Regions from separate parts of the Streptomyces sp. NPDC058371 genome, predicted to be linked through region 2. Evidence: riboswitches for the same ligand, from Rfam matches in the RefSeq annotation. Region 2 holds a riboswitch; each other region holds the start of a gene.
What was found. A riboswitch is a leader RNA that binds a small molecule or an ion and turns the genes downstream of it on or off. The one in region 2 is predicted to bind cobalamin.
Positions count from the first base shown of each region.

Region 1: linked by a shared signal. The riboswitch ahead of ACFWM2_RS08930 (CbtB-domain containing protein) and the one ahead of ACFWM2_RS16640 (ribonucleoside-diphosphate reductase subunit alpha) in region 2 are both predicted to bind cobalamin.
Region 3: linked by a shared signal. The riboswitch ahead of metE (5-methyltetrahydropteroyltriglutamate--homocysteine S-methyltransferase) and the one ahead of ACFWM2_RS16640 (ribonucleoside-diphosphate reductase subunit alpha) in region 2 are both predicted to bind cobalamin.

Region 1 covers NZ_JBHXJC010000002.1:309,162-318,296, reverse strand. Annotated here, with positions in the region: gene ACFWM2_RS08965 (homoserine O-acetyltransferase) at 1-1,008, opposite strand, end outside; gene ACFWM2_RS08960 (bifunctional o-acetylhomoserine/o-acetylserine sulfhydrylase) at 1,014-2,375, opposite strand; gene ACFWM2_RS08955 (GNAT family N-acetyltransferase) at 2,662-3,165, opposite strand; gene ACFWM2_RS08950 (2OG-Fe(II) oxygenase) at 3,367-4,056, opposite strand; gene ACFWM2_RS08945 (methylated-DNA--[protein]-cysteine S-methyltransferase) at 4,128-4,643, opposite strand; gene ACFWM2_RS08940 (four-helix bundle copper-binding protein) at 4,903-5,277, shown strand; gene ACFWM2_RS08935 (histidine phosphatase family protein) at 5,487-6,071, opposite strand; cobalamin riboswitch at 6,195-6,357, shown strand; gene ACFWM2_RS08930 (CbtB-domain containing protein) at 6,395-6,616, shown strand; gene ACFWM2_RS08925 (CbtA family protein) at 6,641-7,414, shown strand; gene ACFWM2_RS08920 (TetR/AcrR family transcriptional regulator) at 7,475-8,068, opposite strand; gene ACFWM2_RS08915 (acyl-CoA dehydrogenase family protein) at 8,324-9,135, shown strand, end outside.
Region 2 covers NZ_JBHXJC010000004.1:421,467-430,601, forward strand. Annotated here, with positions in the region: gene ACFWM2_RS16635 (ribonucleotide-diphosphate reductase subunit beta) at 1-902, opposite strand, end outside; gene ACFWM2_RS16640 (ribonucleoside-diphosphate reductase subunit alpha) at 902-3,283, opposite strand; cobalamin riboswitch at 3,410-3,551, opposite strand; gene ACFWM2_RS16645 (GNAT family N-acetyltransferase) at 3,597-4,103, opposite strand; gene mctP (monocarboxylate uptake permease MctP) at 4,250-5,860, opposite strand; gene ACFWM2_RS16655 (DUF3311 domain-containing protein) at 5,857-6,120, opposite strand; gene ACFWM2_RS16660 (YbdD/YjiX family protein) at 6,225-6,437, opposite strand; gene ACFWM2_RS16665 (carbon starvation CstA family protein) at 6,409-8,583, opposite strand; gene ACFWM2_RS16670 (GntR family transcriptional regulator) at 8,912-9,135, opposite strand, start outside.
Region 3 covers NZ_JBHXJC010000001.1:1,366,659-1,375,793, forward strand. Annotated here, with positions in the region: gene ACFWM2_RS05955 (CbtB-domain containing protein) at 1-113, shown strand, start outside; gene ACFWM2_RS05960 (CbtA family protein) at 136-894, shown strand; gene metE (5-methyltetrahydropteroyltriglutamate--homocysteine S-methyltransferase) at 1,077-3,395, opposite strand; cobalamin riboswitch at 3,561-3,784, opposite strand; gene ACFWM2_RS05970 (DUF2470 domain-containing protein) at 4,569-5,273, shown strand; gene ACFWM2_RS05975 (isochorismatase family protein) at 5,294-5,941, shown strand; partial or broken gene ACFWM2_RS05980 (haloalkane dehalogenase) at 6,037-6,915, opposite strand; gene ACFWM2_RS05985 (pyridoxamine 5'-phosphate oxidase family protein) at 6,941-7,345, opposite strand; gene ACFWM2_RS05990 (NAD(P)-dependent oxidoreductase) at 7,342-8,034, opposite strand; gene ACFWM2_RS05995 (TetR family transcriptional regulator) at 8,112-8,750, shown strand.

The sequences.
Region 1 (9,135 bases), on a different contig from region 2:
CGGCGGATAGAGACGGTCGGAGCCGACCGCGGCGACGAGGGTCCTGGCGGTCACCCGGCGCAGCGCGGCGCGGACGCCTCCACGGTCGCGGCCGACGTCATGACTGTTCATCGCCTGCGTCAGCGTGAGATAGCTGCCCGCGTCGAAGCGGCGCACCAGTTTGTCGGCGTGGTGGTCGAGGTACGACTCGACCTGGTACCGGCCGCCGCTCCAGGGGTCTTCGGTGCCCTGCGGCGCGCGTCCGAAGCGCGTCCGCAGCTCCGGCTCGCTGCGGTACGTGATGTGGGCGAGGCGACGGGCCAGACCCAGCCCCGCGTGCGGGCCGCGGCCCGGTCCCGCGTCGTGGTAGTCACCGCCGGACCAGTGCGGGTCACCTTGCAGGGCATGCAGCTGGACGGCGGCCCAGGCGATCTGCTCGGCGCTCGCCGCCGCCGTGGTGGCCAGCAGCAGAAGAGCACCCGTGCGCTCCGGATGGGTCACCGCCCACTCCACGGCACGCATCCCGCCCATGGACCCGCCGATCACCAGCGCCCAGCGGTCGATGCCGAGCGCGTCGGCCCAGTCGGCCTCCGCCGCGACCTGATCACGCTGTGTCAGAAAGGGAAAACTGCTGCCCCAGGGCCGCCCGTCCGGCCGCGGTGACGACGGTCCGGTGCTGCCCTGACAGCCGCCCAGCACGTTCGGGGCGACTACGAAGAAGCGGTTCGTGTCCAGTGCCCGGCCCGGTCCGACGAGCCCGTCCCACCAGCCCGGGGTCGGGTGCCCCGGCCCGGCGGGCCCGGCGACATGGCTGTCGCCGGTGAGCGCGTGCAGCACCAGCACGGCATTGGAGCGGTCCGGTGCGAGCCGCCCCCAGGTCTCGAACGCGAGCCGCACGCCCGGCAGTTCGCCGCCCGACTCCAGGGCCAGCGGCTTCTCCCGGACGTGCCACTGGCGCCGCCCGGGCGGGTCCCCCTCCCGCCAGGCCCCGGAGGCCGGCGGAAGGGGGACCTCCGAGCTCGTCGGCACGGTGTTCAGGACGCTCCCTTGGCCGCGCGGAAGCCGGCCTCCAGGTCCGCCTTGAGGTCGGCGAGGTTCTCGATGCCGACCGACAGCCGGACCAGACCGGGCGAGGTGCCGGTCGCCGCCAGCTGCTCCTCGTCGAGCTGACTGTGCGTGGTCGACGCCGGGTGGATGATGAGACTGCGGACGTCACCGATGTTGGCGAGATGGCTGAAGAGCTCGACGGCGTCCACGAACCGCTTGCCCGCCTCGACGCCGTCCCGCAGCTCGAAGGCCAGCACCGCGCCGGCACCTCGCGGCAGATACCGCTGTCCGGCCTCGTACCACCGGTTGGACTCGAGGCCCGGGTAGTGCACGACGGCGACCTCGTCGCGCTGCTCCAGCCACTCCGCGAGGGCCTGGGCGTTGGCCGAGTGCCGCTCGATCCGCAGACTGAGCGTCTCCACGCCCTGCAGCAGCAGGAAGGCGGAGTGCGGGGAGAGGGCGGGCCCGATGTCGCGCAGCAACTGCACCCGCAGCTTGATCGCGAAGGCGCCCGGGCCGAGCGCCGGCCAGTACTGCAGGCCGTGGTAGCTGGGGTCCGGCTCGCTGAAGTCGGGGAAGCGCTCGGCGTGGGCGCCGAAGTCGAAGGTGCCGCCGTCCACGACGACACCCGCGATGGTCGTGCCGTGGCCGCCGAGGAACTTCGTCGCCGAGTGGACGACGATGTCGGCGCCGTGCTCGATGGGGCGCAGCAGGTACGGGGTCGGCACGGTGTTGTCCACGATCAGCGGGACGCCGGCCTCATGGGCGACGTCCGCCACCGCCCGCACGTCGAGGATGTTGCCGCGCGGATTGCCCAGCGTCTCCGCGAACAGGGCCTTGGTGTTGGGCCGGATCGCCGCCCGCCAGGCGTCGGAGTCGTCCGGGTCGTCGACGAAGGACACCTCGATCCCGAACTTGGGCAGGGTGTGGCGGAAGAGGTTGTACGTTCCGCCGTACAGGGACGTGCTGGAGACGATGTGGTCGCCCGCGCTCGCCAGGGTCAGGATGGCGAGGGTCTCCGCGGCCTGCCCGGAGGCGAGGGCCACGGCGGCGACACCGCCCTCCAGCGCGGCGATGCGCTGCTCGAGGACGTCCTGCGTGGGGTTGTGGATCCGGGTGTAGATGTTGCCGGGCTCAGCCAGCGAGAACAGGTCCGACGCGTGCTGGGTGTCGCGGAACACGAACGAGGTGGTCTGGTAGATCGGCACCGCCCGCGCCCCGGTCGTCGGGTCCGGCGTGGCACCGGCGTGGATCTGCTTGGTCTCGAACGACCAGGCCGAGGTGTCGGGACCGGTGGGTTCGTCCTCGGGGGTGTGCCCCGCGGTGACGGAGTCGATCGGCTGGCTCATGGTTCTCCCTTGTACGGCGTACGGAGGCGCGCGTGAGGTGGAGGAGTGCGGGGGTGGGCGAAGGCGCCGCGGGGCTGCCGACAGGGCAGCTGCGGCCGACGCGGAGGCGTCGGGGGTCAGCTCGCGGAGGTACACCGTGTGGTGGTGACCCGCGCGTAGTCGACGTGCCGGCGCGTCACGAGCACCGTCATCCGACGGAGAAACCAGGGGTGGTCACCCCGCACCACCAGGGACGCGGCGGCGTGAAAGCGCGCGAGACGGCTCCGCCGCGGCGGCCCCGGGGACCTCACGAGACACCGGCGGGAGAGTCGGAGTCCGGCGTGAGCGCTTTGCTGAAGCAGACGCTGAACGGGTTCCGGTCGTGCGGGGGATACGTGCCCACCCGCTGCCAGCCCTCGCGCCCGTAGAGCGCCCGGGCCTCCGGCTGGAGCGCACCCGTCTGCAGCCACAACCGCTCGATGCCGAGCCCGCGTGCCGTCGACTCCACCGCCCGCAGCGCCGCTCTGGCGAGACCACGGCCGCGGTGCTCGGCGTGCACGAAGACCCGCTTCACCTCGTGTCGGTCCGGGAGTCTGCGCAGGGATGCGGTGGCCACCGGAATGTCCTCGGCGTAGCAGACCCAGGTGACGACGATCTCGTCCGCCGTCGGCTGGGGTGCGCGGACGCGACGGTGCTCGACGGGGGCGTAGCGCGGGGCGAGTTCGGCGGACATCAGCGCGCGCAGCCCGGCCGGAGCCGGGGCGTCCCAGTTCTCGGACACCCAGTGGAGTGTGGCGGGCGGCAGGGTCATGACGCATCCTTGCGGCGGGGCGGGGGCGGCCTACGGGCGCCCGGGTGCATGCCGCCATGGTCACCCGCAGGCAGGCGCGTGTCGCTGCGCACGGCCACCTGTTCGCAGAACGGAAACACGCCGTTCGCAGACGCGCGTCGCGCGCAACCGGACCTTCGCACACGCCCTTCAGCGGCCCCTCGGCCGCCGGCCCGGGCCGGCTCAGGCGGCCTCGTGGAAGACCAGGCCCAGGGTGCGGCGTCGACCGGAGCGCACGGTGCTCACGCCGTGGCGCATCGGGGCCACCGACCAGCCGCGCCGGGAAGCGACGGGCCGGTCGCGCGTCGTGAAGACCAGCGCGTGCCCCTGCGGAAGAGTCGTGGACGACCCCCGCGACTGGGCACGTGGGCGCTGTTCCGTCATGAGGAACTCGCCGCCGGTGAAGTCCACTCCGGGTGCGTCGAGGCCGATCACGACCTGGAGCGGGAACAACATCTCGCCGAACACATCGCGGTGCAGGGCGTTCCAGTCCCCGGGGCCGTAACGCAGCAGGATCTGCGCTGACTTGGTCTGTCCGGCGGTGTGACACATCGCCACCCACTCCGCCAGGTTCCCGGGCCAGGGCGCGGGCTGCCCGAGCCTGGCCGCCCAGTCACGGGCGATGGGCAGCAGCCGCGGATAGAACGCCTCGCGCAACTCCCGTACCAGCTCGGGGAGTTCGTGGGTGAAGTAGCGGTACTGACCGGAGCCGAAGCGATGGCGGCCCATGTCGACGGTCGTGCGGAAGCGGTCGTCCTCGTCGTACAGGGCGGCCAGTGCGTGGCACTGGTCCGCGGTGAGGACCCGGCCGGTGAGCGCATGGCCGTGCTCGTCGAGCTCCGCGGTGACCGCGGCCCAGTCCACGGCGGCCACGCGTCCCTCGGCCGTCTGCGCCGTGCGCGGGGAGTGGGCCGTGCCCGCCCGTGCCGTACGCGTGGAGTGGTTCACGACGTGAGGGCCTCTGTGGACTTCAGCTCCAGTTCGAGGAGCCGGCGCTTGGCGTCCAGGCCGCCCGCGTAGCCGGTGAGCGCGCCGTCGGCGCCGATCACCCGGTGGCAGGGGCGCACGATCAGCAGCGGGTTGGCGCCGATGGCCGTGCCGACGGCACGGACCGCGGCCCTCGGGGCGCCGATCCGGGCGGCGATGTCCCCGTAGCTGAGGGTCGTCCCGTACGGGATGCTGTCCAGGGCTTCCCACACCCGCTGGCGGAAGTCGCTGCCGCCGCCCGCGTACTCGATGTCGAAACGGATGAGCGTGCCGTCGAAGTACCCGCGCAGCTGGGCGGCGATCTCGGTGAACGCGTCCGCGTCCTCGATCCAGCCGTGCCGCACGACGGCGGTGTGCCGCTGTCCCGGCATCGACAGCGAGACGAGCGCCGTGCCGCCCTTCGCGGTCACCGACTCCTCGCCCACGAGCAGCAGTTCACCCAGCGGGCTGTCGATCGTCGTATGGAGCGTCATGAGTCCTGTCCCTTCGGGAGCGCGCAGTTCAGGAGGCCCGGGCCGGTGTCTCCCTACGTCCACTGTGGGGCATGCCCGCCGCAGGAACCGGCGGGATTCGGACGCCGTACTGCGGCCTTACTGCGCTCGGGCGAGGGAGGGCCGCGGGGCTCGTCGGAGTCCTGTCCGCCACCGGCACGCGAGTGTCTCTCGTCATCGCCTGAACCGCCCGATCAGGGGCGCAGGGTTTGACACGCTCGACCGCGGCAACCCGCTCCGCGTGACCACAACAGCATCCCAGGAGGAGCTCTTCCGGTTCCTTGAGGATCGTTTCACCTGTGCCCAGGCGTGTACCGACTGTGCACGAGCGTGCGCCTTGCGCGCGAGCCTCGCCGACCCGGACGGCCCCGAAGACCAGGAACGCGTACGACGCCAGGGCATCCTGTGCGCGGAGGTGTGCGACGCGACGTGCCGCATGCTGTCCGAGCAGACGAGCCAGAACGAGGCCACGATCCGCATCCAGTTGGAGTGGTGCCGGACGGTGTGCCTGGAGTGCGCCGAGATCTTCGAGGAGTACGCGGGCGCGGAGGACAGCGCCAAGGCCTGCCGCGAGTGCGCTCAGGCCTGCGCGGACTTCATGGCCACACTGCGCTGAGGTCGGTCGGCCCGCGCAGGTGGGTCCGTGCGGGCACGTGCGAAGGCGGCCCGCGTACGGTGACGGGCCCTCCGCCGTACTCAGCCGGATCGCCTTCGGCGCGGGGCGGGGTTCGGCAGGTCCGCGTGCGGCGTCGGGTTCGGCAGGCCCTCGTGCAGCGGGGGGCTCAACCGCAGGCCGTATGCGGGGCATTGGGCCGCGTCCTGCACTCAGTCGGCGTCCGAACCCTCCAACGGCCGTCCCGTCCGTACGTTCCAGCGGCCCGAGCGTCCGCTGAGCTCCGTGGCTGTCAGTGGCGGCACGTCGACCCGCCAGAACGCCGACTCGGGGGCGCCGAGGGCCCGTACCACCGTGGCCCGGACGACCTCCGGCTCCACCACGGCGACGCTCCGGCCCGTGAGCGGCGCGGCCGTGTCCAGCCAGCGCGCGATCCGGTCGCAGAAATCCCGGACCGATTCCCCGTCGTGCGGTGCGGACTCCGGGTCCGTCAGCCAGCGGGCCACCGAGTCCGGCTCCTTCGCGCTCACCTCGTCCAGGGTCGCGCCGCGCCAGCGGCCCACGTCGAGGCCGGTCAGTTCGGGCACCTCCACCGCGGCGGCGAGGCCGAGCGCATCGGCGGTGTCACGGCAGCGCACGCCGGGGGAGACCCACCGCCGCTCCGCGCCCGGAACGGCGCCCGCCGCCGCCCGCGCACGCCTGAGCCCGGCGGCGTCGACCGGGCAGCCGTCGTCGAAGCGGGCCTGGCGCAGGGCCTCGCTGGACGCCGCTGAGATCAAGATCACTCGACTTGTCATCGGCCAGTTCTCGCGTTCACGACGCGTCCCTCTCCTGCTCGAAAGCCGTACGCGACAAGGGAGTTGGCGGCGCGTCCGGGTGACGGGGGCGCAAAGCGTGCGCTCCGTGCGCCCTTGGCCGGGCTCCCGCTTCGCGGTACGGTCTCGACGATATTGACGACGGTTCGGCGGAAGTCCGGTGGAAGTCCGGCACGGTCGCGCCACTGTAAGCCCACAAGAGCCGCCCCTTGCCAAGGGCGGCGAAGGTCGAGCAAGTCAGACCCGCGGCCGTCGTCCTGTGCACCACCAAGACGGGACGCGAGTTCCCCAGGAGGTCCTGCCACATGGCGCAGTCCGTCGCTCAGCCGACTGTCACCCCCACCGCCGTACCCGCCAAGCTGCCGATCGGCGCGATCGTCCCCTGGGCGGTCTTCTTCGGCATCCTGATGCTGGTCCTGCTCTACTTCGTCGGCGCCGAGCAGGGCGCCACCTCGGTCGTGTCCGGCGAGAACGTGCACGAGTGGGTCCACGACGCCCGCCACCTGCTCGGCTTCCCCTGCCACTGACGGCGCGAGGAAGCGTACGAGTCCATGAACTCCGCAATGGTCAGAAATCTTCTGGTGCGCGGCATGCTGGCGGGTCTCGCCGCCGGTCTGCTCGCCCTGGTCGTCGCCTACTTCCTGGGTGAGCCGCGCGTCGACACGGCGATCGCCTACGAGGAGGCGCACACGCACGAGCACGGCATGGAGGCGGTCACCCGCACCATGCAGTCCACCGGCGGTCTTGCCACCGGCGTGCTCGTCTACGGGGTCGCGTTCGGCGGCATCGCGGCCCTCGCGTACTGCTTCGCGCTCGGCCGGATCGGGCGGTTCGGGCCGCGTGCGAGCGCGCTGCTCCTGTCGACGGCGGGCCTGCTCGCGGTCTACGTCGTGCCGTTCCTCAAGTACCCGGCCAACCCGCCGTCCGTCGGTGACCCCGACACCATCGGCAAGCGCACGACGCTGTACTTCCTGATGATGGTGCTCAGCGTGCTGCTCGCCGTCGCCACGGTGATCCTCGGCAGACGCCTGGCGCCCCGCCTCGGGAACTGGAACGCCACGCTGGTGGCGGGCGCGTTCTTCGTCCTCGCCACCGGTCTCGCGTACGCCTTCCTGCCGGCGGTCAACGAGGTGCCGAAGGACTTCTCGGCCACCCTGCTGTGGCAGTTCCGGCTCGCGGCGCTGGCCATCCAGCTGACCCTGTGGACCGCCTTCGGGCTCGTCTTCGGTGTGCTGGCCCAGCGGCTGCTGACTCCGGCGCCGGCCACCTCGGAACCCCAGCAGCAGGAGAATGCCGCCGTGCCGGCGGCTTCCGTGGCGCCCTGAGCGGCGAGCGGGATCGGGGCCGGGCTCCAGAGGAACCGGCGCCGGCCCGCTTTCGGCGCCTCAGGTCAGCCGCTCGAATCCGTCCAGCATCGCGGTCAGCCCGGTCTCGAACTGTTCGGCGGGGTCGTCGCCGGCCTCGGCACCGGGGCGCAGCACCGCCAGGCTCAGCGCGTGCCCGACGGTGAACTCGCGCAGGCAGCGAACGACGTGACCCGCGTGAGCGGGCCCGAAGCCGGCCGCCCGGAGCTGCTCGGTCAGCCGTGCGCTCGCGTCGACCGCCGCGCGCGAGCGGACCGGATGGGTCGCGAACACCGCGACGGCGTGCGGATGGCCGACCAGCGTGTCCCGCAACTGCCGGCAGTACCGCTCGGCCACCGCACGCCAGGTGCTCTCCCAGGGCAGCGAGTCGACGTCGAGCTCGTCGAAGAGCAGCTCGGCGACACCGTCGAACAGCGCCTCCTGGTCCTTGAAGTAGCGGTACGCGGCCATCGGGTCGACGCCGAGCCCCGCGCCGAGCTTGCGCATGGAGAAGGCGCGCAGGCCGTTGGCGTCGATCAGCGCCAGCGCCGCCGCCGCTATGTACGAGCGGCTCAGCGCAGGTCTGTGGGGAGGGGATGCCTGTCCGCCCCCGGCGTCGTGCTTGTCGGTCTTCATGAGGCGTGTCGTCCATGATCGTCGTCGCGCCGCTCGTGCACTCCCGGGAAACCGCTGATGGGAGGAGTGTCCCCGGGGAACTTCTCGCATGCTACGTCCCGGGCGCCGATCAGGACATGCGCGGGGACGGCCCCCGGAGGTACCTCCGGCGGTCCGGGCGCGTCATCGGCATTCCCAATTTCTGGAACGAGTTCTACTGTGTGCGCCGTCAAGTCCGGGTGGGACCGACCGGTCCACTGGGGGCCAGGAGGCGCCGTGCATCTCGAATACACGCCCGAGCAGCACCAGCTGCGCACCGAACTGCGCGGCTACTTCGCCGAGTTGGTGCCGGACAACGCCTACGCCCGCTACTCCGACCCGGCGGCGCAGAAGCGCTTCTACCGCGACACCATCCGCAGGCTCGGCGCGGACGGCTGGCTGGGCGTCGGCTGGCCCAAGGAGTACGGCGGCCGCGGACTGAGCCCCATGGAACAGTTCATCTTCTTCGACGAGGCGGCCCAGGCCGTCGTACCGCTGCCGCTGATGGCCCTGAACACGGTCGGTCCGACGATCATGCGGTTCGGCACGGACGAGCAGAAGGCGTACTTCCTGCCGAAGATCCTCTCCGGTGAGATCGACTTCGCCATCGGCTACAGCGAGCCCGACGCGGGGACCGATCTCGCCGCGCTGAAGACCAAGGCCGTACGGGAGGGCGACGCGTACGTCGTCAACGGGCAGAAGATCTGGACGACGAACGGCGACACCGCGGACTGGGTCTGGCTCGCGGTCCGCACCGACCCCGACGCCCCGCCCCACAAGGGCATCACCATGCTCCTGGTCCCGACCGCCGACCCTGGCTACTCGTGCACGCTCATCAACACCCTCGCCTCGCACGACACCACGGCGAGCTACTACGAGAACATCCGCGTCCCCGTCTCGCGCCGGGTCGGCGAGGAGAACAAGGGCTGGCGGCTGATCACCAACCAGCTCAACCACGAGCGCGTCACCCTCGCCGCGCACGGCACCATGGCGATCCGCGCCCTGCACGACGTGCAGCGCTGGTCGATGGAGACCAAGCTCGCCGACGG
Region 2 (9,135 bases):
GAGCCGTACACCGGCGCGAAGCCGAGGCGCGTCAGTCGCTGGTCGGCGACGCACTCCAGGTACTGGCGCATCGAGTCGGTGTTCATCCCCGGGAGGCCGTCACCGCACAGGTCGCGCGCGAACTGCAGCTCGGCCTCGACGGCCTCCCGCAGCATGTCGGTGACCTCCTCCTGGAGCCGGTCGTCGAAGAGTTCCGGCTCCTCCTTGCGGACGGTGTCGACGACCTCGAACGCGAAGGACATGTGCATCGTCTCGTCACGGAACACCCAGTTGGTGCCGGTCGCGAGGCCGTGCAGCAGACCCCGGCTGCGGAACCAGTAGACGTACGCGAAGGCGCCGTAGAAGAAGAGCCCCTCGATGCACGCGGCGAAGCAGATCAGGTTCAGCAGGAAGCGGCGGCGGTCGGCCTTGGTCTCGAGGCTGTCCAGCTTCTCCACCTCGTTGATCCACTTGAAGCAGAACTCGGCCTTCTCGCGGATGGACGGGATGCTCTCGACGGCGTCGAAGGCCGCCGCCCTGTCCTCCGGGTCGGGCAGATAGGTGTCGAGCAGCGTCAGATAGAACTGGACGTGCACGGCCTCCTCGAACAGCTGGCGCGAGAGATACAGCCGCGCCTCGGGCGAGTTGATGTGCTTGTAGAGCGTCAGCACCAGGTTGTTCGCCACGATCGAGTCGCCCGTCGCGAAGAACGCGACCAGCCGGCCGATCATGTGCTGCTCGCCCTGCGACAGCTTCGCGAGGTCGGCGACGTCCGAGTGGAGGTCGACCTCCTCCACGGTCCAGGTGTTCTTGATCGCGTCCCGGTAGCGCTCGTAGAAGTCCGGGTAGCGCATGGGACGCAGGGTCAGCTCGAAGCCCGGGTCGAGCAGGTTCTTCTCGGTCTTCTCAGGTGCGGCGGTCATTACTGGCAGGCCTCGCAGGACTCGGGGTTCTCAAGGGAGCAGGCGACGGCGTCGGGGTCGGCGACCTGCTGGACGGGGATGGTCTTCTCGGGCTGCGCCTGCGCCTGCGCGGCACGGGCGATCCGGGTCGCCGGGCGCGAGCGCAGGTAGTACGTCGTCTTCAGGCCCGACTTCCAGGCGTACGCGTACATCGAGGAGAGCTTGCCGATGGTCGGCGTCTCCAGGAACAGGTTCAGCGACTGGGCCTGGTCGAGGAACGGGGTGCGGGCCGCGGCCATGTCGATCAGGCCGCGCTGCGGGATCTCCCACGCCGTGCGGTAGAGGTCGCGGACGTCCTGGGGCACCCAGGTGAAGCCCTGCACCGAGCCACTCGACTCGCGCAACGCCTCCCGGGTCTGCGCATCCCACACGCCGAGCTTCTTCAGCTCCTCCACCAGGTAGGAGTTGACCTGGAGGAACTCGCCGGACAGCGTCTCGCGCTTGAACAGGTTGGAGACCTGCGGCTCGATGCACTCGTAGACGCCCGCGATGGACGCGATGGTCGCGGTCGGCGCGATCGCGAGGAGCAGCGAGTTGCGCATGCCCACCGCGGCGATACGTTCCCGCAGGGCCGCCCAGCGCTCCGGCCAGTTCAGCTCGACGTCGAAGTGGTCGGGGTGCAGGACACCGCGGGCGGTACGGGTCTTCTCCCAGGCCGGCAGCGGGCCGTTGCGCTCCGCGAGGTCGGCGGAGGCCTCGTACGCGGCGAGCATCACGCGTTCGGCGATCCGGGTGGAGAGCGCGCGGGCGGCGGGCGAGTCGAAGGGCAGCCGCAGCTTGAAGAAGACGTCCTGCAGACCCATCGCGCCGAGGCCCACCGGCCGCCACTTGGCGTTGGAACGGCCCGCCTGCTCGGTCGGGTAGAAGTTGATGTCGACGACCCGGTCGAGGAAGGTCACCGCGGTGCGCACGGTGGCGTCCAGCCGCTCCCAGTCGATGTCGCCGTCGACCACGAAGGCGCCCAGGTTGACCGACCCGAGGTTGCAGACGGCCGTCTCCCCGTCGTCCGTGACCTCCAGGATCTCGGTGCACAGGTTCGAGGAGTGGACGGTGTGGCCCGGCTCCGCGGTCTGGTTGGCGGTGCGGTTGGCGGCGTCCTTGAAGGTCATCCAGCCGTTGCCGGTCTGCGCGAGGGTGCGCATCATGCGGCCGTACAGGTCGCGGGCCGGGATCGTCTTCTTGGCGAGCCCGGCTTCCTCCGCCTTGCGGTACGCGGCGTCGAACTCGTCGCCCCACAGGTCGACCAGCTCGGGCACGTCGGCGGGGGAGAAGAGCGACCAGACGCCGTTCGTGTCGACCCGGCGCATGAACTCGTCCGGGATCCAGTGCGCGAGGTTCAGGTTGTGCGTACGGCGGGCGTCCTCACCGGTGTTGTCGCGCAGCTCCAGGAACTCCTCGATGTCGGAGTGCCAGGTCTCCAGGTACACCGCGGCCGCGCCCTTGCGCCTGCCGCCCTGGTTCACCGCGGCCACCGAGGCGTCGAGGGTCTTCAGGAACGGGACGATGCCGTTGGAGTGCCCGTTCGTGCCGCGGATCAGCGAACCCCGGGAGCGGATCCGGGAGTACGACAGGCCGATGCCGCCGGCGTGCTTCGAGAGCCGGGCCACCTGGTGGTAGCGGTCGTAGATGGAGTCCAGCTCGTCCAGCGGGGAGTCGAGGAGGTAGCAGGACGACATCTGCGGGTGCCGCGTACCGGAGTTGAAGAGCGTGGGGGAGGACGGCAGATAGTCGAGGCGGCTCATCAGGCCGTAGAGCGCGGCGACTTCGTCGAGTGCGCGGGTCGAGTCGTCCTCGGCGAGACCGCTCGCCACCCGCAGCATGAAGTGCTGGGGCGTCTCGATGACCTGCCGGGTGATGGGGTGCCGGAGCAGATAGCGGCTGTGCAGCGTGCGCAGCCCGAAGTAGCCGAAGCGGTCGTCGCCTTCGAGGTCGATCAGCGCGTCCAGACGGGTCGCGTGCAGGCGTACGAACGCGGCCGTGCGGTCGGCGATCAGACCCTCGCGGTGGCCCGTGGTGATGGACCCGGAGAACGACGTGACGCCCTGCGAGGCGGCCTCGGCGGCGATGCTGATCGTCAGCAGCCGGGCGGCCAGCCGCGAGTAGACGGGGTCCTCGGAGATGAGTCCGGCGGCCCCCTCGGTGGCCAGTTCGCGCAGCTCCGCCTCATCCGCGCGGGCGGACCGGCCGCGCAGCGCGGCGGCGGCGACCCGGCCGGGGTCGGCGCCGGGGAGGTCGGCGGTGAGGCGGGTCAGGGTCCGCAGCAGTGCGGCACCGGGACCGTCCGTCTCCACCGACGTCGCGGACGGTGTCGCTGTGGCCGGATCGGCTGGCGCGATGGTCACGTGGGGCTCTCCCTCGCTCGGCACGGGGCCTTGCGGAGGGCAGCGGGACACGCGACACCTTGCCGGTACGCGTGCGTCCACCGGCCCATTCCACGAGACCCGGACGTCGTCGGCGCCCGGGCCGGGTGGCCGGGGCGCGCTGTCGGCAGGTCCTCGGACTGACCGAGTGCGCATACGCGCACAAGTACACCGTTGCGGGACAGTTCCGGATTCGCACCGGATTCCCCTGCGACGACAGCGAGCACGAGCATACATCTTGTGCCGGGCTGCGGTGGCACCCCCACATCTTGTGTCGCGCCGTTCTCGGAGCGTGTCAGAGCGTCAACTCATAGGTGAGCAGCAGGATGTCGTCGATGTCCGGGAGCGGGTTCCAGTCGCGCTCGGGGCAGCGTGTGAAGCCGAACCGTTCGTAGAGGCGGTGGGCCGCGTGCATGGTCCGCTGGGTGGAGAGCACGACGCGGACGCAGCCGTCGACCTCGCGGGCCCGCTCGACGCACGCGTGGACGAGGGCCGCGCCGGCGCCTCGCCCCCGGTCCTCGCGCGCGACGGCGAGCATCCGCACCTCCGCCTCGCCGGACCGCGCGATGTCGGCCATGGGCCCGCCGGCCGGCACGAAAGTCACCCCGCCGAGCACCCGGGCGCCCTCGACGGCGACGAGCGCATCGGCCGCCGCCGCCCGCTTCGCCACGTCCCGCAGCTCCCCGAGGTACTCGTCGCTCTCCCCGAAGTCGAGGAGGCCGTCGCCGAGATACGCCTGGGCGGTGAGTTCCCCTACGGTCGCGTACTCCTCGGGCCGCGCCCGCCTGATGACGATGTCCATGCGGGGAGTGTGCCGGACGGGCACGACGACGGGCCGCCGAATTTCTCGGCGGCCCGTCGAGGGGTACGCGAACCACGGGCCGTCCTCGGGTACGAGACCGGCGGCCCGTCAGGGGGTGCGGGACCGGAACCGGGTGCGGGACCCGGTCAGTGCGTCGTGCCCGCCGTGGCCGGCGGCAGCTCGACCTGCACGCCCGCGTCGCCCGCGTCCACCGTGTAGTCCTCCGGGGACGTCTCGTCGATGCCGTCCGGCGCCTTGAAGGCCCGCAGGGCGAAGGTGAGGACGACGGTCACCACGATGTTCATGACGAACGCCGTGAGACCGATGTAGCCGATCTCGCCGATGCCGGGGATCTCCTTCGAGCTGCCGCCGAAGTGCTTCTGGGTCGGCGAGGCGACGCCGTACGCGGCGAGCGTGCCGTACACCATGCCGACCGCCCAGCCCGCGAGCAGCGCCCAGCGGTGGAACCAGCGGGTGAACAGGCCGCCGACCAGGGCCGGGAAGGTCTGCAGGATCCAGATGCCGCCCAGGAGCTGGAAGTTGATCGCGACGGTCTTGTCCATGGTGAGGACGAAGACCAGCGCGCCCACCTTCACCAGCAGCGAGACCAGCTTGGAGACCTGGGTCTCCTGCTTCGGCGTCGCGTCCGGCTTGATGAAGTCCTTGTAGATGTTGCGGGTGAAGAGATTCGCGGCCGCGATCGACATGATGGCCGCCGGCACCAGCGCGCCGATGCCAATGGCCGCGAAGGCCACTCCCGCGAACCAGTCAGGGAACATGTTCTCGAAGAGCTGCGGGATCGCCAGCTGCCCGTTGTCCACCTTCACCCCGGCCGCGATCGCCATGAACCCGAGCAGGGCCAGCAGGCCCAGCATGAGGGAGTACAGCGGCAGGATCGTGGTGTTGCGCCGGATCACCTCGCGGCTGCGCGAGGACAGCGTCGCGGTGATCGAGTGCGGGTACATGAACAGCGCGAGGGCCGAGCCGAGCGCCAGCGTGGCGTAGGTCCACTGGCCGGCCTCGGCGGGCACCACTCCGCCCGCACCCGCCGTCGTGAACTTGTCGGTCGCCGCCTTGAAGATGTCGTCGAAGCCGCCCAGCTTGATCGGGATGTAGATGATGGCCACCGCGATCACGATGTAGATCAGGGTGTCCTTCACGAACGCGATCAGCGCGGGGGCGCGCAGACCCGACGAATACGTGTACGCGGCCAGCACACCGAAGGCGATGAGCAGCGGCAGGTCCTTCACGAACCAGTTCGTGTTCTCGCCGCCGCCGACGCCCATCACGTCGAGGACCGCCTGGATGCCGACCAGTTGGAGCGCGATGTACGGCATCGTGGCGAGGATGCCCGTCACGGCCACCGCCAGCGACAGCCCCCTGGAGCCGAAGCGCCCGCGCACGAAGTCCGACGTCGTCACATAGCCGTGCTTGTGCGACACCGACCACAGCCGCGGCAGGAAGGTGAAGATCAGCGGGTAGACGAGGATGGTGTACGGCACGGCGAAGAAGCCGGCCGCGCCCGCCGCGTAGACGGCCGCGGGTACGGCGACGAAGGTGTACGCCGTGTAGAGGTCGCCACCGAGCAGGAACCAGGTGACCCAGGTGCCGAACGACCGTCCGCCCAGGCCCCATTCGTCCAGCGTGTGCTCGTTGTCGGCCCTGCGCCAGCGCGCGGCCACGAAGCCCAGGGCCGTGACGGCCAGGAAGAAGAAGATGAAGACGCCGAGGGCGACTCCGTTCACGCCGTCGTTCACTTCGACGCACCCCCACCCTGCGACGTGCGGGCGCGCTGGTCACGCTGCCACAGCTTGTACGCGGTCATCGTCAGCGCCGTGGAGATGAACACCCACAGCATCTGGTACCAGTAGAAGAACGGGATGCCGATGAAGGTGGGGTCGATCTTGGAATACGAGCCGACCCACAGCATCGCCACGAACGGCGCCACGAGACAGAGCGCGATGACCACCCGCGCGGGTGTCACCACCGCTCTGTTCACTTCTGACTCTTCGGACATCTCGTGACTCCGTCCACTCTCTGATCACCTGTGTAACGCGCAGGCAATCTAGGCGACGGTGTCAGCCCAGCGGAACCCCCGTCCGCATATCGGTCTTCGTGTCGTCAGCAGCAGCGGAACCCCTGGCGGGGATCGGCCTCCTGGCGGACCGTCCGCATCCGCTCGAACTCGCGGCGCGTCGGCACGGACGCGTCGGTATGGTCCTGTCGGACGTGGGCGACATAGCGGTCGTACGCGGACTCGTCCGTCAGTTCCCTTACGTACCAGCGCAGTCCCCGTCCCGCGCGGCTAACCGCCCTGTACAGCGCCGACCGCATCGCGCTCCGCCTCCTCCGCCTTCTCCGCCCTGGTCGGGATCAGCCCGGCCGGGGCCACGATCTTCGACTGCACGTACGGCGCCTCGCTCAGGGAGGAGAGCGCCGGGCGGCGTACGTGCCGGACGCAGACCCGGGCCGCGTCCACGATCACGACCACGACGAGCAGGGCGAGGGCCGCCGAGAGGACGCCGTCCACCGTGGAGTTGGTGACGACGGTGTGCATGTCGTCCATGGTCTTGGCGGGCGGCAGGACCTTGCCCGCGTCGATGCCGTCCTGGTACACGCTGCGTTGCTGGAAGAAGCCCACGCGCGGGTCGCTGGAGAACACCTTCTGCCAGCTCGCCGTGAGCGTCACCGTGGCGTCCCAGGCGAGCGGAATCCCGGTGATCCAGGCCCACTTGAGGCGCCCGGACTTGACCAGCAGGGTGGTGCAGACGGCGAGCGCCACCGCCGCGAGCAGCTGGTTGGCGATGCCGAAGATCGGGAAGAGCTGGTTGATCCCGCCGAGCGGTTCGTGGACGCCCACCCACAGGAAGTAACCCCACAGGCCGGTCACCAGCGCGCTGGTGACGACCAGACCCGGCTTCCAGCTCACGTTCTTGAAGGGCCGGTAGACGTTGCCCAGCATGTCCTGAAGCATGAACCGGCCCACGCGCGTGCCCGCGTCCAGCGCGGTCAGGATGAACAGCGCCTCGAACATGATGGCGAAGTGGTACCAGAACGCCCGCAGGCCCCCTCCGGTCACCTTGGAGAAGATCTCCGAGACGCCGATGGCGAGCGTGGGCGCGCCGCCGGTCCTGGAGAGCAGGGTCTGCTCCTCGACGCCCCGGGCTGCGGCGGCCAGGTCTTCGGGGGAGATGACGTACCCCATGTGGCCAACCGCCACCGAGGCGGACTGCACGGTGGTTCCGACGACCCCCGCCGGGGCGTTCATCGCGAAGTACAGGCCCGGGTCGATGATGCAGGCCGCGACCAGCGCCATCACCGCGACCGACGACTCCATCAGCATGGAGCCATAGCCGATCATCCGGATCTGTGTCTCCTTCTGGATCATCTTCGGCGTCGTACCGCTCGAGATGAGCGCGTGGAATCCGGACAGCGCGCCGCACGCGATGGTGATGAAGACGAAGGGGAAGAGCGAGCCGGCGAAGACCGGCCCGTCACCGTGCGCGGCGAAGTCGGTGACCGGGTCCATCTTCAGCGTCGGCAGCGTGACGACCACCCCGAGCGCGAGCAGGGCGATCGTGCCGATCTTCATGAAGGTGGAGAGGTAGTCGCGCGGTGCGAGCAGCATCCACACGGGCAGGATGGAGGCCACGAAGCCGTACGCCACCAGCCAGACGACCAGAGTGGACGGGGCGAGGGTGAAGGTGCCGGCCCACGAGGACTCGGCGACCCACCGTCCGGCGACCAGTGCGAGCAGCAGCAGCGCGACCCCGATGAGCGAGACCTCGCTGACCCGGCCCGGCCGCAGGACCCGCAGATAGAAGCCCATCAGCAGGGCGATCGGGATGGTCATCGCGATGGAGAAGGTGCCCCACGGCGACTGCGCCAGCGCGTTCACGATCACCAGGGCGAGCACGCCGAGCAGAATGATCATGATGGCGAAGGCGGCGACCAGCGCGGCGGCGCCGCCGAACGGGCCGATCTCCTCACGGGCCATCTGGCCGAGCGAGCGCCCGTCCCGGCGGGTGGAGAAGAAGAGCACCACCATGTCCTGGACCGCGCCCGCGAAGATCACTCCGACGATGATCCAGATGGTGCCGGGCAAGTAGCCCATCTGCGCGGCCAGTACGGGCCCCACCAGCGGGCCCGCGCCGGCGATCGCCGCGAAGTGGTGGCCCAGCAGCACCCGCCGGTCGGTCGGATGGAAGTCGATGCCGTTGTTCAGCCGCTCCGCCGGGGTCGCCCGGGTCCTGTCGACCCTGAGCACCTTGTACGCGATGAACTTCGCGTAGAAGCGGTAGGCGAGGGCGTACGAGCCGAGGGCGGCGGCGACCATCCAGGCCGCCGACACGTCCTCGCCCCGCGAGAGCGCCAGCACGGACCAGCCCGCGGCGCCCACCAGCGCGACGAGGGTCCAGATGACGATGCTCCGGGGCGTTGCCTTGCGAGGGGCTGCCGGCTCAGGGCTTTGGGTGCGCACGGGTCGTCCTCCCGTCCATGGGTGACGGGAGGACCGTAGAACAGTGGAGGGAGCTGCGCTACACCACGTGCACTACCTCAAGTGGCCTGATTTCACGGACGCGTGGGCGAGCCGCGCCGCGCTCCGGACCGATCCGTGTGGCGAACGGCTGGTCGGTGGGCCGCTTCAGCCGCGCCACGGCTGTCTTCTTCCGGGGGGTGACCCCCGTATCCCCGGCAGGTCCCGCGCGCCCCGACCTAGTCGGTGGGTCGCTTCAGCCGCGCCACGGCTGCTTTCTTCCGGGGGGGGCGACCCCCGTACCCCCGGCAGGTCCGCGCGCGTCCCCGCTCTAGTCCGTGGGCCGCTTCAGCCGCGCCACGAACTTGTACCGGTCGCCCCGGTAGACCGAGCGCACCCACTCCACCGGCTGGCCGTCCTTGTCCAGCGAGTGACGGGAGAGCATCAGCATGGGCAGGCCCACGTCGGTGCCGAGCAGTCCGGCCTCGCGCGGGGTGGCCAGCGAGGTCTCGATGGTCTCCTCGGCCTCGGCGAGATGGACGTCGTAGACCTCGG
Region 3 (9,135 bases), on a different contig from region 2:
TCCTGCTCTACTTCGTCGGCGCCGAGCAGGGCGCCACCTCGGTCGTCTCCGGCGAGAACGTCCACGAGTGGGTCCACGACGCCCGCCACCTCCTCGGCTTCCCCTGCCACTGACCTGAGGGACGCCGCACACCCCATGAACTCCGCAACAGTGAGAAACCTGCTCGTTCGGGGCATGCTCGCCGGTCTCGGCGCCGGCGTGCTCGCCCTGATCGTCGCCTACTTCCTCGGCGAACCGAACGTCGACAGCGCGATCGGCTTCGAGGAGGCCCACGCCCCCGCCCACGAGCACGAGGTCGAACTCGTCTCGCGCAGCCTGCAGTCCACCGCCGGCCTCGCCACCGGTGTCCTGATCTACGGGGTGGCGTTCGGCGGCATCGCAGCCCTCGCCTTCTGCTTCGCGCTCGGCCGCGTGGGCCGCTTCGGTCCACGGGCCACGGCACTGCTCCTGTCGGGAACAGCGCTGCTCGCCGTGTACGTCGTGCCGTTCCTGAAGTACCCGGCCAATCCGCCCGCGGTCGGCGACCCCGACACCATCGGCAAGCGGACCACGCTCTACCTCCTGATGATGCTGTTGAGCGTGCTCCTCGCGATCGCCGCGGTGATCGCGGGCAAGCGGCTCGCGCCGAAGCTGGGCACCTGGTACGCCACCGTCGTCGCCGTCCTCGGCTTCGCCGTCGTGATCGGCCTCGCGTACGAGTTCCTGCCCGCCGTCAACGAGGTGCCGAGCGACTTCCCGGCCACCTTGCTGTGGCGGTTCCGGCTGTCCGCCCTCGCCATGCAGATCACCCTGTGGGGAGGCTTCGGCCTCGTCTTCGGCGATCTGGCCGAACGGCTGCTGCACCCGAAGCCGGCCACGGTGACCGCGGGCACGGCGGTGGCCGCCCCGCAGTGACACGACCGGCACGGCGAGAGGGCCCACGGAACCATCCGCGGGCCCTCTCGCCGTGCGCGGGTTCACCGCCCAGGGGCACGCGACAGTGCGCGACGCCTCCTGAAGCCCAAGGGCACGTGCGGCACGGCGATCCGGACGACCTCCGAGCCGAACGCGCCCTTCCCGGTCCAACGGTCGCCGTGTCAGGACGCGGAGAGTTCCTCGCGGACGGTGCGGGCCGCGGTGACCAGGTTCTCCAGTGACGCGCGGGTCTCGGGCCAGCCGCGGGTCTTCAGGCCGCAGTCGGGGTTGACCCACAGCCGCTCGGCGGGGATGGCCGCAAGGCCCTTGCGGAGCAGTTCGGCCGCCTCCTCGGAGCTCGGGACGCGCGGGGAGTGGATGTCGTACACGCCGGGTCCGGCCTCGCGCGGGTAGCTGTGGGCGGCCAGTTCGCGGGCGACCTGCATGTGGGAGCGGGCGGCCTCCAGGCTGATGACGTCGGCGTCGAGGTCGTCGATGGCCTGCACGATGTCACCGAACTCGGCGTAGCACATGTGGGTGTGGATCTGCGTGTCCGGGCGCACGCCGCTCGTGCTGAGCCGGAAGGCCTCCGTGGCCCACGCAAGGTAAGCCGGGTGGTCGGCCGCTCGCAGCGGGAGCGTCTCGCGCAGCGCGGGCTCGTCGACCTGGATCACGGAACTCCCGGCCGCCTCAAGGTCGTTCACCTCGTCGCGCAGCGCGAGGGCGACCTGGCGGGCGGTGTCGCCGAGGGGCTGGTCGTCGCGGACGAAGGACCAGGCGAGCATGGTGACGGGACCGGTGAGCATGCCCTTGACGGGGCGTGAGGTGAGGGACTGGGCGTACGTCGTCCAGCGCACCGTCATCGGCTCGGGGCGGGAGATGTCCCCGACCAGGACCGGCGGACGGACGTAACGGGTGCCGTAGGACTGCACCCACCCCTGCTGGGTGGCGAGGTAGCCGGTGAGCTGTTCGGCGAAGTACTGGACCATGTCGTTGCGTTCGGCCTCGCCGTGCACGAGGACGTCCAGGCCGGTCTTCTCCTGGAAGGAGATCACTTCCTGGATCTCCGCCTTGATCCGCTCCTCGTAGCCCGCCGTGTCGATCCGGTGTGCGCGGAGATCGGCGCGGGCGGTACGCAGTTCGCCGGTCTGGGGGAAGGAGCCGATGGTGGTGGTCGGCAGCAGGGGCAGGCCGAGGTGAGCGCGCTGGGCCGCGGTCCGCTCGGCGTACGGCTGGGAGCGGCGCCCCTCGGCCTCCGTGACGGCGGCCGCGCGGGCCCGCACGGCAGGGTCGCGGGTGATCGGCGAGCTCGCGCGGGAGGCCAAGGCCGCGCGGTTGGCGGCGAGTTCGGTGGTGATCGGCTCGGTGCCCTCAGCGAGGCCCTTGGCGAGGGTGACGATCTCGGCCGTCTTCTGGCGGGCGAAGGCGAGCCAGCTCAGCACCTGCGGGTCGATGTCCCGCTCCAGGGCGGAGTCGAGCGGCACGTGGAGGAGGGAGCAGGAGGCCGCCACGTCGACCCGTTCCGCCAGTCCGAGCAGGGTGGCGAGGGTGGCCAGCGACCTCTCCAGGTCGTTCACCCAGATGTTGCGGCCGTTGACCACTCCCGCGACGAGGCGCTTGCCGGGGAGGCCGCCCACCGCGGCCAGGGCGTCCAGGTTGCCGGCGGCGGCCTCGGTGAAGTCGAGGGCGAGACCGTCGACCGGAGCCTTGGCCAGCACCGGGAGCGCGTCACCGAGCCGGTCGAAGTACGAGGCGACCAGCAGCTTCGGCCGGTCGGTGAGGGCACCGAGGTCGCGGTAGGCACGCGCGGCGGCGTTCAGCTCGCCCGGGGTGCGGTCCTGGACGAGGGCGGGCTCGTCCAGCTGTACCCACCGCGCGCCCGCGGCGCTCAGGTCGGCGAGGACCTCGGCGTACACCGGCAGCAGTCGGTCGAGAAGGGCGAGCGGGTCGAAGTCCGCGGGCACGCCCGGGGCGGGCTTGGCGAGCAGGAGATAGGTGACCGGGCCGACCAGGACGGGCCGGGCGGTCAGGCCAAGGGCGAGGGCCTCGCTCAGCTCCGCGACCTGCTTGGTCGAGTCGGTCGTGAACACCGTGTCCGGACCCAACTCGGGCACGAGGTAGTGGTAGTTCGTGTCGAACCACTTCGTCATCTCCAGCGGCGCCACGTCCTGGGTGCCGCGGGCCATGGCGAAGTAGCCGTCCAGGGCGTCCGCCTCGACGGCGGCGCGGTGGCGCGCGGGGACGGCTCCCACCATGACGGTGGTGTCGAGGACGTGGTCGTAGTACGAGAAGTCGCCGGTGGGCACCTCGTGGATGCCGGCCTCGTCCAGCTGCTGCCAGTTCGTGCTGCGCAGTTCGGCGGCGGTCGCGCGGAGGGTGTCGGCGCTGACGCGGCCCTTCCAGTAGCCCTCGATCGCCTTCTTCAGTTCCCGGTTCGGGCCCTGGCGGGGGTAGCCGTACACGGTGGCCTGTGCTGCCGCGGCTGCGGTCCTGGTGGTCACGGAGATCTCCTTCGCGAGATGGATCCCTGAGATCCCGGCGACAGGACGCGAGCGCGAAGGGGTGACGAACCCGACGGAGACAACCCCGCGCGGCAAGGCGCGGTCGTCCGTCTGAGATGTACGCCGACCCGCCCACGAGGTCACCGGGATGTCCGCGTACGCATCGTTCGTACGTGGGCAGTTGGCAGGTCTTCGGACTCGTGGGCGCGTCTCGTCGTACAGGACACCTACTGGCCGTCGCTTCCCAGACCCTGTTCGTCGGAGTCCAGTGCGTATGACGGCGGTCGTTCCCACTCACCGCTGCGGGGCAGTCCCGGATTCCCACCAGGTTCCCTCTTGCGACGCGTCCCGCCTGGCGGACGGGGCGAACCAGCTGCACCAGCCAGCCTAGAGGGTGGGGCAATCCGGCGCCTCACGGAGTCCAGGATCCGGATGGTGAGCTGGACCACGGAAGGCGCAGCCGCCACCGGGCGGGAAGCGCCGCACGCGCGCCCTCACCGTCACCCCGATCGGCAAGGGGTGCCGCCTCTGCGAACGCCTCGACCGCCCCGGCGCGCGGTGCCACCCCTCGGCCGCCCGCTGCGGATCGCCCCCAACAGCGGCGCGTTCGTGCCGTATCCGGTAGAGGTCCCGGCAACTGCGTGACGCGGTCCGGAACGGACCGCCGCCCCTGGGTGCCGGGGCGCCCGCTCCGGAGCGACTGCTCGCCTTCCTCGACGGGCTCGGCGCGATCGCCGAAGGCAACGCCGCCCTGCTGTCCGCGCACGGGCAGGCCTGCGCCGAAGGCAAGTACGCCGATCCCAGTTACCAGTTCTGGCACCGCCACCTCAGCGGCCTGTTCGCCGACGGTCGCCCCGATCTCGACGCCGACTTCCTGGCTCACGCCGTACTCGCCGTTTTCGAGGGCGACCTGATCCGCCACATGACACCGCCCGGCGACCCGCGGCGCTTCACCCGTTCCCTCCAGCGGATGGCCATGGTGCTGCTCGGCCGCGACTGACCGTCGGGGCGTTCGCGCGCCGCGCGCCGGTCTCTCCTCGTGATGTGGCTGCCCGGTTCGCGAAGGTCGCGGGCCTGGATGTGATCGGCGCACCCGCGTCCGGGCTGGTCATCGAGAGGAGGAGTAAGTTAGGTTAGGCAAACCTAAGTGTCCGTCTGTCATGGAGGGCCCGGATGCGACGTAACCCCACACGTCCCAGCGCGCCGACAGCAGTTGAGCGCGTCCGCTCGATCCTTGCCGCCGCTCATTCGCTGACAGTGGTGAGCGATGGCCGGCACACTGAAGTCCGCCGTCTCGAAGACACCGGGACCATGGGGCACTTCCACCTGCACGCTCCGTTCGAAGGCGCCGGCGCGCCGTCGGGCGAGCGGATCCCCGTCCGCTTGGAACTCACCGACATTGCCCCCACGCCCGTACGCGACCGGCTGCGCGCCCGGGTCACCCTGACCGGCCTGCTGGCGGCGCCGTACGACCCCGAGGCCGAGGAGAGCACGTGCGTGGAGTTCGGGCAGGGGGTGCTGGAGGACGCCGAGGGGCGCGCGTACGTGACCCTCCACGAACTGGAGGCGACCGAACTCGACCCGCTGGCCACGGTCGAGGCCGGCATGCTGAGCCATCTCATCGACGAACACGGCGAACTCGTACCGCTGCTTCTGCGTCTCGCCCGTCCGGTCCCGGACATCGGCGTGCAGCGTGTGCTTCCGGTGGGCATCGACCGCTACGGCCTGACCCTGCGTCTCGAATACCGGCACACCCACCGCGACGCCCGGCTGCCGTTCAAGACGCCCGTGGACCACATCGATCACGTCGGTCCCCAGATCCACGCCCTCCTGGCCGCGGCACGCCGCCTCTCCCACACGGGTCACCTGCTGACCTGAGCCGAGAAAGGCCGAAGTCCATGACGCAGTCCCGTATCGCCCCGTACCCCATGCCCACCGCGGCGTCGCTGCCCGCCGACGGTCCCTCGTGGAGCATCGACCCGCGTCGGTCGGCGATCCTGGTGCAGCACGTGCAGAAATACCTCCTGCGCTCCCTGCGTGAGAATGCGCCCATCGGTGAACTCCTCTCCAACGCAGGCCGGTTGACGCGATCCGCCCGGTGCGCGGGTGTGCCCGTCGTGTACGCGGTGGGGGCTCCGGGGCAGCGGGCCGGCGGAGCGGGTCACGTCGTTCTGGAGCCGCCCGCCGAGACCGAGGCCCGTGCCGTCGCGGACGTCGTTGAGCCGCAGGCCGGTGACAGCGTGCTCACCGCCAAGCGGTACAGCACGTTCGTCGGCACCCGGCTGCGGGCGCGTCTGAAGGAGCTGGGGCGGGACCAACTCGTGGTCGTCGGCGTGGGCGCGCGGACGGAGGTGCTGCTCACCGCGGCGGACGCCTGGATGCAGGACCTGGAGCCCTTCGTCGTCGGCGACGCCGTGGTCGACAGGACGGCCGCCGATCACGCGATGGCCTTGCAGTGGCTGGCCGCCACCTGCGCGGCGGTCGCGGTCACCGACTCCGTGGTGGAGGCGTTCCGCGGGCAGCGCGTCGATGCCGAGGCGGTCTGAGCGGAGACCGCGGGCTGCCGGCGAACGGCGTGCGCGAGTGTCGGCGGCCGGTTGTCGGCCCCCGGGGGTGATCGGCACAGCCGTGATCGAGGGACCTACTGGTGCGCCAGCCCGTGGCGGTCGGCCCAGGCGTTGATCGCTGCGGCCAGCTCCTCGGGTCGGTCCTCCGGCGAGTGGTGGCCGGCCAGACCATGGCGGGAGACCTCCAAACCCGCAATGTGCTCCTCGCACCAGGCCGCGGCCCCTCGGTCGGTCATCGCTCCCGGGCCGGGCTCGAACGCGGCGAGCAGTTTGGGGACTTCGGGGCTGGCGGCCAGCCAGGCGTCGTAGCGTTCGACGCGGGCCACGACGTCGGCGGGCTCGCCGTCCAGCGGCATCATGCGCGTCCACGCCAGCACCGGACGGCGGCTCCGTGGAGTCGGGAAGGGGCGGCGGTACACCTCCAGGTCGGCAGGGTCGAGCGCAGTGGCGAGTGTGCCCGGGAGCCCCTCTATGAACAGCGACTTCTCAAGGATCATCTCCTCGCCCACCCCGGGAGTGCGGAGCAGGGTGAACAACTCCCTTCCGGCTGCCGGGAATTCGTCGCCGACCAGCGGCTTGATGATCGTCTCGGTGAAGGCGAGGCCGCGGACGCGGCCCGGGAGGCGGGCGGAGCGGTCGAAGGCCAGCGCGCCGCCCCAGTCGTGGCCGACGAGGACGGCGTCGACAAGCCCGAGGGCGTCGAACCAGGCGTCGAGGTAGCGGGCGTGGTCGTCGAAGGAGTAGGCGAGGTCGGGCTTGCCGGAGTCGCCCATGCCGATGAGATCGGGGGCCAGCAGGCGGCGGCCGGGCGCGACCACCCCCGGCAGAACGTTCCGCCACAGATGGGAGGAGGTGGGGTTGCCATGGAGGAAGACGAACGGCACCCCATCGGGATCGCCGGACTCGCGGTAGTGGATGGTGGAGTCGAGGACGGAGACGGTCGGCACGGTGGTCTCACTTCGCTTTCGGTACGGGGATTCAGAGGTTGAGGCTCAGGACGCGGTCGACGGTGATCTCGACGACGACCAGGTCCCGTGGGGCAGGCGGGGCCGCGCGGTAGCGGACGGAGTAGCGGCGGACCGCCTCGGCCAGGCGTGCGGGATCATCGGTCACCGTGGCCCGGCCTTCGAGGGTGACCCAGCGGAAGCCGTCCGCCTGACAGAGCGCGACACGGGCTGTCGGGCCGCCCGTCGCCACGTTCCGGGCCTTGCGGGTCCCCGCCCGGGTGGTCACCCGGGCCAGGCCGGTGGCCGTGTCGTAGGTGAAGCGGACGGGGGTGACGTGCGGAGTGCCGTCGGGGCGGAGGGTGGTGAGGGTGGCCGGGTGGGGCCGGGTGAGGAACGCCCGCGTGGTGGAAGGGAGTTCGACGGTCGCCCGTCTCACTTCTTCATCACGCCCTCGTTCCAGATCAGTTTGGCGATGTTCGGCTTCTCGGCCGTGGTGATGACGCCCATGGCCGTGCGGACGTACCGCTGCTCTTCCAGTTCGTGCAGCATGCTCGCGGCGAGGTCGGCACGGGCGGTGAAGACGCCGTCGGCGCTGGTTTCGGCGGTGTGGTAGTCCGTGACGACGGAGTGCTCGAAGAGGCCCGAGGGCCGTACGAGGGTCCAGTCGAGGTCCGTGTGACGGATCACGGCCTCCATACGGCGCATGTCCTCATGGAGGGTGCGGCCCAGGCGTCGGTTCACCAGCGGGTCGAGGACCCAGTTGAAGAAGTGGGCGCCGGTGGGGCGCCAGTTCGGGTCGGCGATGCTGGAGCTGACGGCGAGCAGTCGCTTGATGCCGTGGTTGGCCATGGCCTCGGTGATGACCGTGGCGCTCGCCGAGTACGTGGTGACGGCCTCCTTGCTGAAGCGCGCGCCCAGCGCGGAGAGGACGGCGTCCGTCCCGCCGATCGCGGCGTCGACCGCGGCCGGATCGGTGGCGTCGGCGACGGCCACGGCGAGGCCGGGCCGCGCGGAGAGGGAGCCGGGGCGGCGGGTCACGGCGACGACCTCGTGGCCGGCTGCGAGGGCCTGGTCGGTGAGGTGGCGGCCGGTCGGTCCGTTGGCGCCGAAGACTGCGATACGCATGATGTCGGGGCATCCCTTTGGTGTGGTTTCCGGAACGCCCTTGACTGTGCCGATCATCGAACCCAGGCTCAACGCTGATGAATAACGCCGCTCCTGCCCCCGTCCGCACCCGGGGCCGCCCCCGCGGCAACCCGCCGACCCGCGAGTCGATCGTCTCGGTGGCCCGTGCGCTGTTCCTGGAGCGCGGCTACCGGCGCACCACCTTGCGCGCGGTGGCCGGGGCCGCCGGGGTCGACCCGGCACTGATCGCCTACCACTTCGGCTCGAAGAAGGGCCTGTTCGCGGATGTGATGCAGTTCCAGTGCGCCAATGCACTGACGGTGGAGGACGTCCTCGGCGGCGATCCGGCCACCCTCCCCGACCGCCTGATCGACGCGGTGACGAACCTGTGGGAGGACGCCGACTTCCGCCGGCTCACCGCCGGCGGCGACGAGGCCGCCGAAGTGATCCGCGAGTACCTGGAACGCGAGCTGCTGGACCGGCTTGTTGAATTTCTCGGCGGCCGGGACGCGACCGCCCGCGCCACGGCCGTGGTGACGGTTCTCGGCGGCCTCATCTACACCCGCTACCTCAACCCCCTCCCCACCCCCGCCGCCCTCACCCCGTCCGAGATCCGCCGCATCCTCACCCCGGCGCTGCGCGCGGCGCTGGCCCCGAGACCGCGCGCCACGGCAGCCACCAGGGCGGGCGTGATCGCTGACGGAAGGCACGCCTAAGGTGAGTTCGAGCGGGCGGTCGGCTGCCGGAGGTGTGTCTCGGCCTGCCCTCTGGCGGGGCGAGGAGGTCGTCGCGCGGCACCGACCGGCCCGCCCGGCATGGCAAGCTCCTGCCCGGCATCGCAAGGTCCTGCCCGACCGGCCGGTCGCTTCGGGCAGCGCCGGTCTGCAGGCTGTGTGGCCGAACTCAGCCCGTCTCGCCCTCGTCCGCCGTGGTGACCATCCCACCGGGCTGTTCCGGGAACACGAATCCCACGAAGTGCTGTCCGCGCTTTCCGAGGTGCCGGCCGAGGTGGCTACGGCCGGGTCGCGGATGCCTGTCATGCCGCCGCCGCGCGGAGAGTCACCGGTGTCGTCGACTTCCGGTACGGCGACGAGGTCGGGG